Regions from separate parts of the Shinella sp. S4-D37 genome, predicted to be linked through region 2. Evidence: riboswitches for the same ligand, from Rfam matches in the RefSeq annotation. Region 2 holds a riboswitch; the other holds the start of a gene.
What was found. Region 2 has a riboswitch for glycine ahead of AB3G45_RS02240 (D-amino acid dehydrogenase). Riboswitches for the same ligand answer to the same signal wherever they lie in the genome.
Positions count from the first base shown of each region.

Region 1: linked by a shared signal. The riboswitch ahead of gcvT (glycine cleavage system aminomethyltransferase GcvT) and the one ahead of AB3G45_RS02240 (D-amino acid dehydrogenase) in region 2 are both predicted to bind glycine.

Region 1 covers NZ_JBFNXL010000005.1:1,776,003-1,782,373, reverse strand. The annotation lists gene AB3G45_RS16055 (hypothetical protein) at 1-42, opposite strand, end outside; gene AB3G45_RS16050 (ATP12 family chaperone protein) at 110-895, opposite strand; gene AB3G45_RS16045 (HAD-IA family hydrolase) at 888-1,553, opposite strand; gene AB3G45_RS16040 (RluA family pseudouridine synthase) at 1,553-2,545, opposite strand; gene AB3G45_RS16035 (Lrp/AsnC ligand binding domain-containing protein) at 2,615-2,851, opposite strand; gene AB3G45_RS16030 (hypothetical protein) at 3,075-3,350, shown strand; glycine riboswitch at 3,505-3,606, shown strand; gene gcvT (glycine cleavage system aminomethyltransferase GcvT) at 3,765-4,904, shown strand; gene gcvH (glycine cleavage system protein GcvH) at 4,939-5,301, shown strand; gene gcvP (aminomethyl-transferring glycine dehydrogenase) at 5,301-6,371, shown strand, end outside.
Region 2 covers NZ_JBFNXL010000002.1:64,396-70,766, forward strand. The annotation lists gene AB3G45_RS02235 (MFS transporter) at 100-1,530, shown strand; glycine riboswitch at 1,567-1,657, shown strand; gene AB3G45_RS02240 (D-amino acid dehydrogenase) at 1,807-3,048, shown strand; gene AB3G45_RS02245 (heme-binding protein) at 3,139-3,570, shown strand; gene AB3G45_RS02250 (hypothetical protein) at 3,602-3,745, shown strand; gene acnA (aconitate hydratase AcnA) at 3,742-6,318, opposite strand.

The DNA of each region.
Region 1 (6,371 bases), on a different contig from region 2:
CAGGAGGCTGGCGGAAAGAAGCGTGCGAACAAGGAACTGCATGAAAATACCGGTATGCGATGTCGGATGCGGTCGCGCCAAAATGGTGCCGACCGCTTAACAAAGTCTTTCAGCGCGGAATGTCGGCCAGCACCGCGGCGGCGACGTCCATTTCCGCCCGGCGCAGTTCGCGGCGGCGGAAGGCTTCCTCGTCCGTGCCCCAATGCTCGATCTGCCAGTCCTCGTCGACATGGGCGAGCGTCCAGGCCCGGTCGGCGTCGATGACGCCCTCGATGAGCGCCAGCGCCAGCAGGGCCGAGCCGGTGAGCGTCGTCACCGTATGGAGGCAGGCGAGCGCCAGCGGATCGCGGAAGGCGGCGAGCGCCTTGGAAAAGGCCTCGATCGCCGGAACCGGCTGTTCCCGGTGCATCACGCCTTCGACGAGGATGAAGCGCGCGCCCCTTGCCTCGCCCGCCCAGCGGAGGATCGGATCCCAGCCCTCGCGCTGGCGCTCGACGAGCCCTGCCGGCGAATCCGCGCGGTAGCAGAGCATGTCCGTGCCGGCAAAGCGCACGACCTCGTCGAAGACCGCATCGAAATTCTCCGCGACGCCGTCGACGGCCGTGTTGACGAGGCGCGTCACCGGCATCTTCGCGGGGTCGATCTCCTCGCCCTGCCCGTCCCATTCGGCGACGAGGCGGTCGGCGATCGGCCGGACCGGCACGGCGAGCAGCTTCTTGCCGGGCGTCCTCACCGGGCGGCCGTCGAGGAGGATGCGGTGGCCCTCCTCCACCTCGTCCGTCGACACGGCCTTGTAAAAGCGCTTGGGCAGCGGCCGCTTCATCTGGATCTGCGCGCGGCGCACCGGATCGGGATCGCTCATCGCGTCGGAAAGGTCGCTCAGGATGTCACGCATTGGAAATCTCCAGCCATTCGAGAAGGTCGGCGGGCGTGCGCAGGATGTGGTCCGCGCCGGCCTCGACCAGTTCGGGCACGGTGGCATAGCCCCAGGAAACGCCGATCGCCGAAGCGCCGGCCGCCTTCGCCATTTGCATGTCGTAGATCGCATCGCCGATGACGACCGTGCGGGCCGCATCGACGCCCGCCTCGCTGCAGCATTCCGTCACCATGGCGGGATGCGGCTTGGAAGGGCAGTCGTCCGCCGTGCGCGAGACGAAGAAGGTCCTGTCGAAGCCGTGCGCGTCGCGGATGAGATCGAGGCCGCGGCGGGATTTTCCCGTCACCGCGCCGAGGATCAGGTCGTCCTGCCGTTCCAGATGCGCCATCATGGCGGATATGCCGGGAAAGAGCGGCTCCTGGAAGCCGGGCTCGGCGCGCACGCCCGAATAGGTCGCCTTGTAGTGCGCGGTCATCGCCAGCGCCTCGTCGTCGACATGCGGCTTGCCCTGCATGCGGGCGATGGCGATGTCGAGCGTCAGGCCGATGATCGCCTTGGTCTCGGCAATATCCGGCCGCTCATGGCCGAAATCGACGAAGGTGCGCGCCATGACCTCGTGGATCAGCCCGGCGCTGTCGACCAGGGTGCCGTCGCAATCGAAGAGAACGAGCCGCATCAGTCTTCCTCGTCGACGGCGCGCTGGTCGAAGCCGAAGAGGTTCCAGGTCTGCACCATGTGCGGCGGCAGCGGCGCGGTGACGCGCAGGCGCCCGCCGGACGGATGCGGTATGTCGATATGGCGGGCGTGGAGGTGCAGGCGGTTCTGCACGCCGCCGGGAAACGGCCAGTTGATGTCCGCATCGAAATATTTCGGATCGCCGAGGATCGGATGGCCGATATGGGCGGCATGGACGCGCAGCTGGTGCGTGCGGCCCGTATAGGGCTCCATCTCCAGCCAGGCGAAGTTCTGCCCGGCCTGCTCGACGACGCGGTAGAAGGAGACGGCGTGGTCCGCACCGTCCTCGCCGTGCTTGGCGATGCGCATGCGGTCGCCGTCGGGCGTCTGTTCCTTGACCAGCCAGGTCGAGATCTTGTCCTCGCGCTTCTTCGGCACGCCCTTGACCAGCGACCAGTAGGTCTTCTTGGTGTCGCGCTCGCGGAAGGCGGCGGTCAGCTTCTGCGCCGCGCCGCGCGTGCGGGCGATGACGAGCACGCCCGACGTGTCGCGGTCGAGCCGGTGCACGAGGCGGGGCTTCTCGCCCTTCTGGCTCGTCCAGGCCTCCAGCATCTTGTCGATGTGCCGGGTGACGCCCGAGCCGCCCTGCACGGCGATGCCGGCCGGCTTGTTGAGCACGAAGACCTTGTCGTCCTCATGCAGCAGCATGCGGGCGAGCAGTTCGCCATCGGGAGAATGTTTCAGGTCGCGGCCGGCAATGGGGCCGGCCTTCGGCCCCTTCGCATCCACGTCCATCGGCGGGATGCGGACCATCTGGCCGGGCTGCACGCGCGTGTCGCTCTTGGCCCTGCCGCCGTCGACGCGCACCTGGCCGGAGCGCAGCAATTTCTGGAGCGGGCCGAAGCCGAGGCCCGGATAGTGGATCTTGAACCACCGGTCGAGCCGCATGCCCGCCTCGTCGTTCTCCACCTGCTTGTGTTCGATGCCTGCCATCTTCGCCTTCTTTCGTTGCGCCGTGCTTTAGCGCAAGAACGGGCGAAGGGGAATATTGGAAACGGCGCGTCAGAAGGCGCGGAACGTCAGCGTGGTCAGCGAGCGCACGATTCCCGGAATGGAGGCGACGTGGTCGTTGATGAATTTGCCGATATCCTCCTCGCTGTCGACATAGATCTTCAAGAGAAGATCGTAGTCGCCGCTCGTCGAATAGAGCTCCGAAATGAGTTCCGTAGCGTAAAGCGCGTCGGCCACTTCATAGGTCTTGCCCGGAGCACATTGCAATTGCACGAAAATCGGCTTCATCGGTCCTCCCGCGCCATCGGCGGCATGCTTGTTTCCGCCCGATTCCGGCGGCGTTCGACACCTCTTATGGCGGAATTCCGCCGGCAAAGGCAAGGCCGGCGGAATTCCGCACGATCCGTTAAAATTCGATGAAAATGCAACCGCCGCGCTTCACACCCCGGAAAGGCGCAACTGCTAGATTGTGACACCACAACCAACTCCGTTGAACGCCATGACACAGATCGTGACAGTTTCGCCGGCAACGGCCGCCTATGCATCGCTGGGGATGCGATCGCAGACGCGCGCGCACACCCTTTTCGAGGAGCGCATCCACGCCTGGAGCGAGGAAGCCAAGGTGCGTGGCGATGCCCGCGCGATCGCCGCCCTCAACGTCATCCATCCGCCGGCGCTCGCGCTGGCGCTGATCACCGCCCCGGGAAGCACGCCGCAGGTGACGGTCGCCGAGGCGCAGCGCCTCTATGACGAGAACGAACTTCCCGCCCTGCCGGACCCTGCCTGATCCTCCCCGCGAAACAGCCGCCCTCCAATCTGCAGCCCCTTCGGGGGCTTTTCTTTTGGAACATGTTTCCCCCTATCTTTCCCGCGACGACAAAAATTCGCTTGGTAGCGACGCAACGCTCTTGCCAAAGCGCCGGCAACGCCGTTATCTGGATGCAACCTCGCTGGGAGAAGCCGGCCGTCCGAACAAGGGCATGGCCGGTGCCGAAGGAGCAACCGCCCCGGAAACTCTCAGGCAAAAGGACCAGCAAGGTGCCGTCGGAACTCTGGAGAGAAGCGCTTTTCGGGCGCTCGCCGAAGGGATAACAATCTCAGGCGAAGGGACAGAGGGGGCTCAGGAGAGCGGCGCGAAAGCGCCGGTATTGTGAGCCGGTGCCCGTTGGATCGTGGGCGCCACAAGACTGGAGGGCGCCTTTTGGACGGATCGTCTGAGCTCAAGAAAACCCCGCTTCACGCGCTGAACCTGTCGCTCGGCGCCCGCATGGTGCCGTTCGCCGGCTATGAGATGCCGGTGCAATATGCGGCCGGCGTCATGAAGGAACACCTGCACACCCGAGCCGCCGCCGGCCTTTTCGACGTGTCCCATATGGGCCAGGTCACCGTGCGCGCCCGCTCCGGCGACAATGCGGACGCCGCCCGGGCGCTCGAAACGCTCGTACCGGTCGATGTCCTCAGCGTTGCCGAAGGCCGCCAGCGCTACGCGCTTTTCACCAATGACGAGGGCGGCATCCTCGACGATCTGATGATCGCCAATCGCGGCGACCATTTCTATGTCGTCGTCAACGCCGGCTGCAAGGAGGCGGATTTCGCCCATATGCAGGCGAAGATCGGCGACATCTGCGAATTGACGCTGCACGACGACCGTGCGCTCATCGCCCTCCAGGGCCCGCATGCCGAGGCCGTGCTCGCGGAACTGTGGGCGGACGTCTCCTCCATGCGCTTCATGGACGTGCGCGCCTGCGACCTGCACGATGCCGACTGCATCGTCTCGCGTTCGGGCTATACGGGCGAGGACGGGTTCGAGATCTCCATTCCCGCCAGCCTTGCCGAAGCGGTCTGTCGCCGCCTGCTCGACCATCCGGACGTGCTGCCGATCGGCCTCGGCGCGCGCGATTCGCTGCGCCTCGAAGCCGGCCTCTGCCTCTACGGCAACGATATCGACACGACGACGACCCCGGTGGAAGCCGGCCTCGAATGGGCCATCCAGAAGGTGCGCCGCACGGGCGGCGACCGCGCCGGCGGCTTTCCGGGCGCGTCCGTCATCCTCGATCAGCTCGAAAACGGCGCATCCCGCCGCCGCGTCGGCCTGAAGGCGGAAGGCCGGGCGCCGGTGCGCGGCGGCGCGGTGCTCGCCACCGACGCCGAGGGCGAGGACGTCGTCGGCACCGTCACCTCCGGCGGCTTCGGCCCCAATGCCGACGGCCCCGTCGCCATGGGTTACGTCACCAAGGCGGCGATGGCGCCCGGCACCCAGCTCTATGCCGGCGTGCGCGGCAAATTCCTGCCTATCACCGTCGCGGCGATGCCCTTCGTGAAAAACACCTTCAAACGCTGATCGGCGAACAGATTTTCCCAGGAGAGGAACGACCATGCTGAAATTCACCGAAGAACACGAGTGGCTGAAGATCGAGGGCGGCGTTGCGACCGTCGGCATCACGGCGCACGCGGCCGAACAGCTCGGCGACCTCGTCTTCGTGGAACTCCCCGAGGTCGGCGCGACCTTCGACAAGGGCGGCGATGCGGCCACCGTCGAGAGCGTCAAGGCGGCCTCCGACGTCTATTGCCCGCTCGACGGCGAGATCGTCGAGATCAACGAGGCGATCACCGCCGATCCTTCCCTCGTCAACAGCGACCCGCAGGGCGCCGGTTGGTTCTTCAAGCTGAAGCTCGCCAACCCCGCCGATGCGGACGGCCTGATGGACGAGGCCGCCTACAAGGAGCTTGTCGGCTGATGTCTCTCCCCAAGGATTTCGCCTTTACCGACTACCAGCCCTACGACTTCGCCAACCGTCGCCATATCGGCCCCTCGCCGAAGGAGATGGAGGCGATGCTGAAAGTGATCGGCTATGACAGCCTCGATGCGCTGATCGACGACACCGTGCCGAAATCGATCCGGCAGGCAAAGCCGCTGGAATGGGGCGCGCCGATGACCGAGCGCGAGGCGCTCGACAAGCTGCGCGAGACCGCCAACCGCAACAGGAAACTCGTCTCGCTGATCGGCCAGGGCTATTACGGCACGATCACCCCGCCGGTCGTCCAGCGCAATATCCTGGAAAATCCCGCCTGGTACACCGCCTATACGCCCTACCAGCCGGAAATCAGCCAGGGGCGGCTCGAAGCGCTGCTCAACTACCAGACCATGGTCTGCGACCTGACCGGCCTCGACGTCGCCAACGCCTCGCTGCTCGACGAGGCGACGGCGGCCGCCGAAGCCATGGCCATGGCCGAGCGCGTCTCCAAGTCGAAGGCGAAGGCCTTCTTCGTCGACGAGAACTGCCACCCGCAGACCATCGCGCTTTTGAAGACCCGTTCCGAACCGCTCGGCTGGCAGATCGTCGTCGGCGATCCCTTCACCGATCTCGACCCCGTCGATGTCTTCGGCGCGATCTTCCAGTATCCCGGCACCTACGGCCATGTGCGCGATTTCTCGGGCCTGATCGCCCGCCTGCACCAGACCGGCGCCATCGCCGTCGTCGCCGCCGATCCGCTGGCCCTCGCCCTCCTGAAATCGCCCGGCGACATGGATGCGGACATCGCCATCGGCTGCACGCAGCGTTTCGGCGTGCCGGTCGGCTACGGCGGGCCGCATGCGGCCTATATGGCCGTCAAGGACGCCTACAAGCGCTCCATGCCCGGCCGCCTCGTCGGCGTCTCCATCGATGCGCGCGGCAACCGCGCCTATCGCCTGTCGCTGCAGACGCGCGAGCAGCACATCCGCCGCGAGAAGGCGACCTCGAACATCTGCACCGCGCAGGTGCTGCTCGCCGTCATGGCCTCGATGTACGCCGTCTTCCACGGGCCG
Region 2 (6,371 bases):
CCGGCGTAATTCCGGCAAAACTGCTTCGCGCTTTTGCCGGAATTGCTCTATAGGACGGGACGGCGGCGCTCGAACGTCGTCGCCCGTTTTGCGATTGCGATGTCCTCCATTCCCTCTCCGCCACTACCGCTTCACCGTACCCGCATCGTCCCGGCCGTCGTCGCCGTGGCCTTCTTCATGCAGATGCTCGACAGCACGATCATCGCGACGTCGCTGCCGGCGATGGCGCAGGCCTTCTCGACGGATGTCGTGGCGCTCAACATCGGCTTCACGGCCTATCTGCTCGCCATGGCCGTGTTCATACCGCCGGCCGGCTGGCTTGCCGACCGGTTCGGCGCACGCGAGGTCTTCCTGACGGCGATCGTGCTCTTCACGCTTTCCTCCGTCGCCTGCGGCTTTGCCGGCTCGCTCGCCGAGTTCACCGCGGCGCGGCTCTTCCAGGGTGCATCCGCCGCGCTGATGACGCCCGTCGGGCGCCAGCTCGTGCTGCGCGGCGCGCCGAAGGCGGAGCTGGTGCGGGCGATCGCCACCATCACCTGGCCGGCGTTGATCGCGCCGGTGATCGGGCCGCTGATCGGCGCCTGGGTGACCACGCATGCCGGCTGGGAATGGAACTTCTTCATCAACCTGCCGCTCGGCCTCGTCGGTGTGATGCTCGTCCTGTTCTTCGTGCCGCAGACGCCGGCCGAAGGTGCGCGACCCTTCGACCTGAAGGGTTTCCTCCTGACGGGAAGCGCGCTCGCGCTGACGCTTGCCGGCCTGGAACTCTCCAGCGCGCCGACGGGCGGCGCCGGCACGCTCGCCGTTCTCGCCCTCGGCCTTGTCGCCGGCTGGATCGCCATCCGCCATCTGCGTCGCGTGCCGCATGCCCTGCTCGACATGGCGGTGCTCAAGGTGCCGACCTTCGCCTTCGCGACGCTCTCGGCGGGCACTGCCGGACGGCTTGCGGTCAATGCCACGCCCTTCCTGCTGCCGCTCCTCTTCCAGGTCGGCCTCGGCCTCGATGCCGTCGAGACTGGGTCGCTCGTGCTCGTCTATTTCCTCGGCAACCTGCTGATGAAGAGCGTGACGACGCCGGCGCTGCGCCTTTTCGGCTTCCGCACGCTGCTGATCGTCAACGGCCTTGTCGCCGCGCTGACGATCGGCGCCTTCGCCTTCGTCGACAACGAGACGCCGCGTCTCCTGCTCTTTACGCTGCTGATCGCCTGCGGGTTGTCCCGCTCGATGCAGTTCACGGCGTTGACGACGATCGCCTTCGCCGACGTGACGCCCGCCCAACGCGGCGCGGCGACGACGATCTCGGCCATGCTGCAGCAGCTCGCGCAGCTTCTCGGCGTCGCCGTGGCCGCTGCCGTCATCCGCCTCTCGGGCGTCCTTTTCCCCGAAGCCGGCGGCGGCGGCATGCTGACGGACATCCGCGCGGCCTTCCTCGTCATCGGCGCCATCGGCTTCATCTCGGCCCTGCGTTTCCTCGCGCTGCCTACCGGCGCCGGGGCGGAAGTTTCCGGGCATCGCTGCCGCCCCTCTTGATTCTCTTCAGGATTGCGGTAGCCTGCGCGCGTTCGACAAGACTGCACGGGAGAGATCGGCCTGAAGGCCGGCGCCGACGGAGCAACCCCCCAGGAAACTCTCAGGCACAAGTGACCGTGCAGTTGAACGATCTGGAGAGAGGCGCTGCGAGCGTCCACCGAAGGGGAAAGCCGCCGCGGCCGGGCCGTGACAGGTAAACTCTCAGGTACCGTGACAGATTGGGGAAAACGCGGGTTCCGGCCCGTACCCTGATGTCATACGGAGCGAGAGACTTATATGCCCCATATCGCCGTTATCGGCGCCGGTATCACCGGCGTCACCACTGCCTATGCCCTTTTGGAACGCGGCTTCGACGTGACCGTGCTCGAAAGCCAGCGCTACGCCGCCATGGAAACCTCCTTTGCCAATGGCGGCCAGCTTTCCGCCAGCAATGCCGAGGTCTGGAACCATTGGTCCACCCTGTTCAAGGGCGTCAAATGGATGATGCGGAACGATGCGCCGCTGCTGATGAACCCGCGGCCGACCTGGCACAAATATTCCTGGCTCGCCGAGTTTGCTTCCAACATCCTCGGCTATCGCGACAACACGGTGGAGACGACCCGGCTGGCGATCGCCGCCCGCCAGCACCTCTTCTCCATCGCCGAGCGCGAGAACATCGATTTCGACCATGTGCGCCGCGGCATCCTGCATGTCTACTGGGACAAGGCGAGCTTCGACCATGCCGCGAAGGTCAATGCCCTGCTGACCGAGGGCGGGCTCGACCGCCGGGCGGTGACGGCCGAAGAGGTCAAGTCGATCGAACCCACGCTGCACGGGGCCTTCCACGGCGGCTTCTACACGCCCTCGGATTCGACCGGCGACATCCACAAGTTCACCTCGGGCCTTGCAAGAGCCTGCGAGCGCCGCGGCGCCCGTTTCCTCTTCGATGCCCGCGTCACGCAGGTCGGCAGGAGCGGCGCGTTCCGCATCGGCTATGCGACGGGCGAGGGCGCGGAACGCCAGGTCGAGGCGGATGGCGTCGTCGTCTGCGCCGGCACGGCGAGCCGCCAGATCGCGGCCATGCTCGGCGACCGGGTCAACGTCTATCCCGTGAAGGGCTATTCGATCACCGTTCATCTCGATGACGAGCGCAGCCAGGCGGCGGCGCCCTGGGTGAGCCTGCTCGACGACCGGGCGAAGATCGTCACCAGCCGCCTCGGCCCGGGCCGCTTCCGCGTCGCCGGCACGGCGGAGTTCAACGGCATGAACCGCGATATCCGCCACGACCGCGTCAAGCCGCTCGTCGACTGGACCCGCATGCTGTTTCCCGAGGTCGACACCAATCGTGTCGTGCCCTGGGCGGGCCTGCGCCCGATGATGCCCAACATGATGCCGCGGGTCGGCAGGGGGCGTCAGCCCGGCGTGTTCTACAATACCGGGCACGGCCATCTCGGCTGGACCCTTTCGGCGGCGACCGCGCAGATGGTGACGGACACGATCGCCGGCGAGATGGCGGCAGACCGCGCCATCGCCGCCTGATAGAAGAACGGCGAATCTTTCGAGACTTTTCAGGTCCCGGCGGCTGGCTGCCGGGACCTCATGGAAAACCGCAACCCTACGAGGACAGATATGGCCGAACTCACCCTTGCCGCCGCCAACATCATCATCGCCGCCGCCCTTGAGGCCGGCACGAAGGCAGGCTTCAAGCCGCTCACCGTGGCCGTGCTCGATGCCGGCGGACACCTGAAGGCCTTCCAGAAGCAGGACGGCGCCTCCATGCTGCGCTACGAGATCGCTTTCGGCAAAGCCTACGGCTCGCTTGCCGTCGGCATGGGCTCGCGCTGGCTGGACAGGAACGCGAAGGAGCGCCCGCATTTCATCGAGGGCCTGACCGCCGTCTCCGGCGGCAGGATCGTCGCCGTCCCGGGCGGCGTGCTGATCCGCGATGCGGCCGGGGCGCTGCTCGGCGCGGTCGGCATCACGGGGGATACTTCGGACAATGACGAGACCTGCGCGGTCGCCGGCATCGAGGCCGCGGGCCTCGTCGCCCAGGTCGACTGAGGCTGTCGATGGGGATGAGGCCGCGCCGAGCGTGCGTGGTCTTCCCTTTCCTGATCAGCGGGGACTCAGTTTCCAACAAGGCGCCTTCCTGCTGAAGGCCTTCGGCCTCATCGACCTCAGCGAGGCGCAGTGGACGGTGCTGTTTGCCGACATGCTCGCGCTGGCCGGCGGCTAACCGTGAAGCGTGGCGGCGAGGATCGCCGGGATCATGCCGCCGGCCTGAAGGATGGCGACCTCGCGGTCCGTCTCCACCGCGGCCCGGCCGGTTATGGCCCGGCGCGAACCGTCCGGCCGCAGCAGGCTCACGCATATCGCGCCGCGCGGCTCCACCCGCCTCGCGTCGATCTCGATCCGGTCCGTCGCCTCCGGCAGGAAGGGCGTGTCGCGGTCGATCACGATGGGAAGGACGCCCATGCCCACGAGGTTGGTGCGGTGGATGCGTTCGAAGCTGCGGGCGAGCACGGCGCGCACGCCGAGCAGCGCCACGCCCTTGGCCGCCCAGTCGCGGGATGAGCCCGTGCCGTAGCGCTCGCCGGCGATGAGGACGACCGCGCGGCCTTCGGCGCGATAACGCTCGGCGATGTCCCAGAGCGGACCTTCCTCCAGCGTCGGGGCGTGGACGGTGCGCGAGGCCGGGCGGCCGCCGATCAGGGCGTTTGCGGCGGTCGGGTTGTCGAAGAGGCCGCGCACCATGGCCTGCCAGTTGCCGCGCCGGGCCGCGTAGACATTGAGATCGGTCGGCGGATCGCCGCGTTCGACGAGGTGCCGCCCGGCTATGCTGCCGGCCGCGATCTGGCCGGCCGGCGAGATGTGGTCGGTCGTCATGTCGTCGCCCAGCACGAGCAGCGGATGGGCCGTATAGGCGCCCGGCCGGCTTGCCGGGCCTGCGGCGGCAAAGGGCGGCCGGCGGATATAGGTGGAGGCCTCCGCCCAGGGGAAGCGCGCGGCGCGCGGCGCGTCGAGCCGCTGCCAGGGCTCGTAGACCCCGGCCTGCTCGAAGGCCTCGCGAATGTCCTGCGGATTGGAGAATCCCCGCACCACGGCGTCGATTTCCGCGTCGGAGGCAAGCAGCTCGCGGAGGCGGACGGGCGCGCCGTCGGCGTCCCGCGCGATTTCTGCCTTCATCGGATCGGGCACCACCCTGCCGATGAGCGACAGCGCGACGACGAGCGGCGGGGAGGCGAGGAAGCCGAATTGCAGGGACGGATGCACGCGCCCCGGAAAGTTCCGGTTGCCGGAAAGCAGGGCGCTCGCCACCGTGCCGCCGGCAATGGCCTCCGCCATGTCGGGATGCAGCGGTCCGGAATTGCCGATGCAGGTCGTGCAGCCATGCCCGACGATGCCGAAGCCGAGGGCCTCCAGATCGGGGAGCAGGCCGCTGGCCGAGAGGAACCGTTCGGCGGACGGCGAGCCGGGCGCGAGCGACGTCTTCACCCAGGCGGGTGGGCGAAGGCCGAGGCGGCGGGCCTTGCGCGCGACGAGGCCCGCCGCGGCGAGCAGGCGCCGGTCGGACGTGTTGGTGCAGCTCGTGATGGCGGCAATCGCGATCGCGCCGTCGGGTATGCCTTGCGCCTCGCGCGCGAAGGGCCGGCCGCTCGCCGCCTCCAGCGCCCCGGCGGCCGCGGCGAGCGGCAGCTTGTCCTGCGGGCGGCGCGGGCCGGCCAGAAGCGGCTCGACGCCGGCAAGGTCGAGGTCGAGGATGCGGCTGTAGCGCGGCGCGGCGGCGGGGTCGAACCAGAGGCCGAGCGCCTTTGCGGCCGCCTCCACCAGCGCGCAATGGTCGGCCGTGCGCCCGGTCTCGCGAAGATAGGCGACCGTCTGCGCGTCGATCGGGAAGAAGCCGGTCGAGGCGCCGTATTCCGGCGCCATGTTGGCGACCACCGCCCGGTCGCCGCCGGTGAGCGTGGAGACGCCCGCGCCGAAGAACTCGACGAACTCGCCGGCTATGGCGTGCCGGCGCAAGAGGTGGGTGACCTCGAGCGCGAGGTCCGTCGACAGGATCCCGGGCCGCAGCCTGCCGGTGAGCCGCACGCCCACCACGTCGGGAATGCGCAGCGTCACCGGCATGCCGAAGAGCACGCTCTCGGCCTCCAGCCCGCCGACGCCCCAGGCCAGCACCCCGATGCCGTTGATCATCGGCGTGTGGCTGTCGGTGCCGATGAGCGTGTCGGGCACGGCCCAGCGTTCGCCGTCGCGCTCCTCGATGCGGATGACGGTGGCGAGCTGTTCGAGGTTCAGCGTGTGCATGATGCCGGTTCCGGGCGGATGGACCCGCACGCCGGGCAGCGCGGCGGTCGCCCATTTCATCAGCCGGTAGCGCTCGCTGTTGCGCTCCATTTCGCGGCGCATGTTGTGTTCGCGGGCGCCGGGGCGGCCGTACCAGTCGACCGCCACGCTGTGGTCCACCGAGACGTCGACGGGCAGAACCGGCGTCAGCGCGGCAGGATCGCCGCCGGCTTCCGCGACGGCGTCGCGCATCGCCGCGATATCCACCAGCGCCGGCACGCAGGTCGTGTCGTGCATCAGCACGCGGGACGGGTGGAAATCGACCTCCACCTCGCTCGTGCCCTCGTCGAGCCAGCGGTCGAGCGCTTCGGTGAAGGCGGCCAGCCGGCCGGGCTCGCGCCGCGCGACGTTCTCCAGCAGGATCCGCAGCACGACCGGCAGGCGTTCGAGCCGGCCCTGGAAGACCTCGTCCAGCGGGACGAGCCGGACCGTTTCCTCAGCCGTTTCGATCCGCTGCGCCATTGGAGACTCCGAAAAGTGATTTTTAATATCTAAAAAGCCAATTATGTATGAAT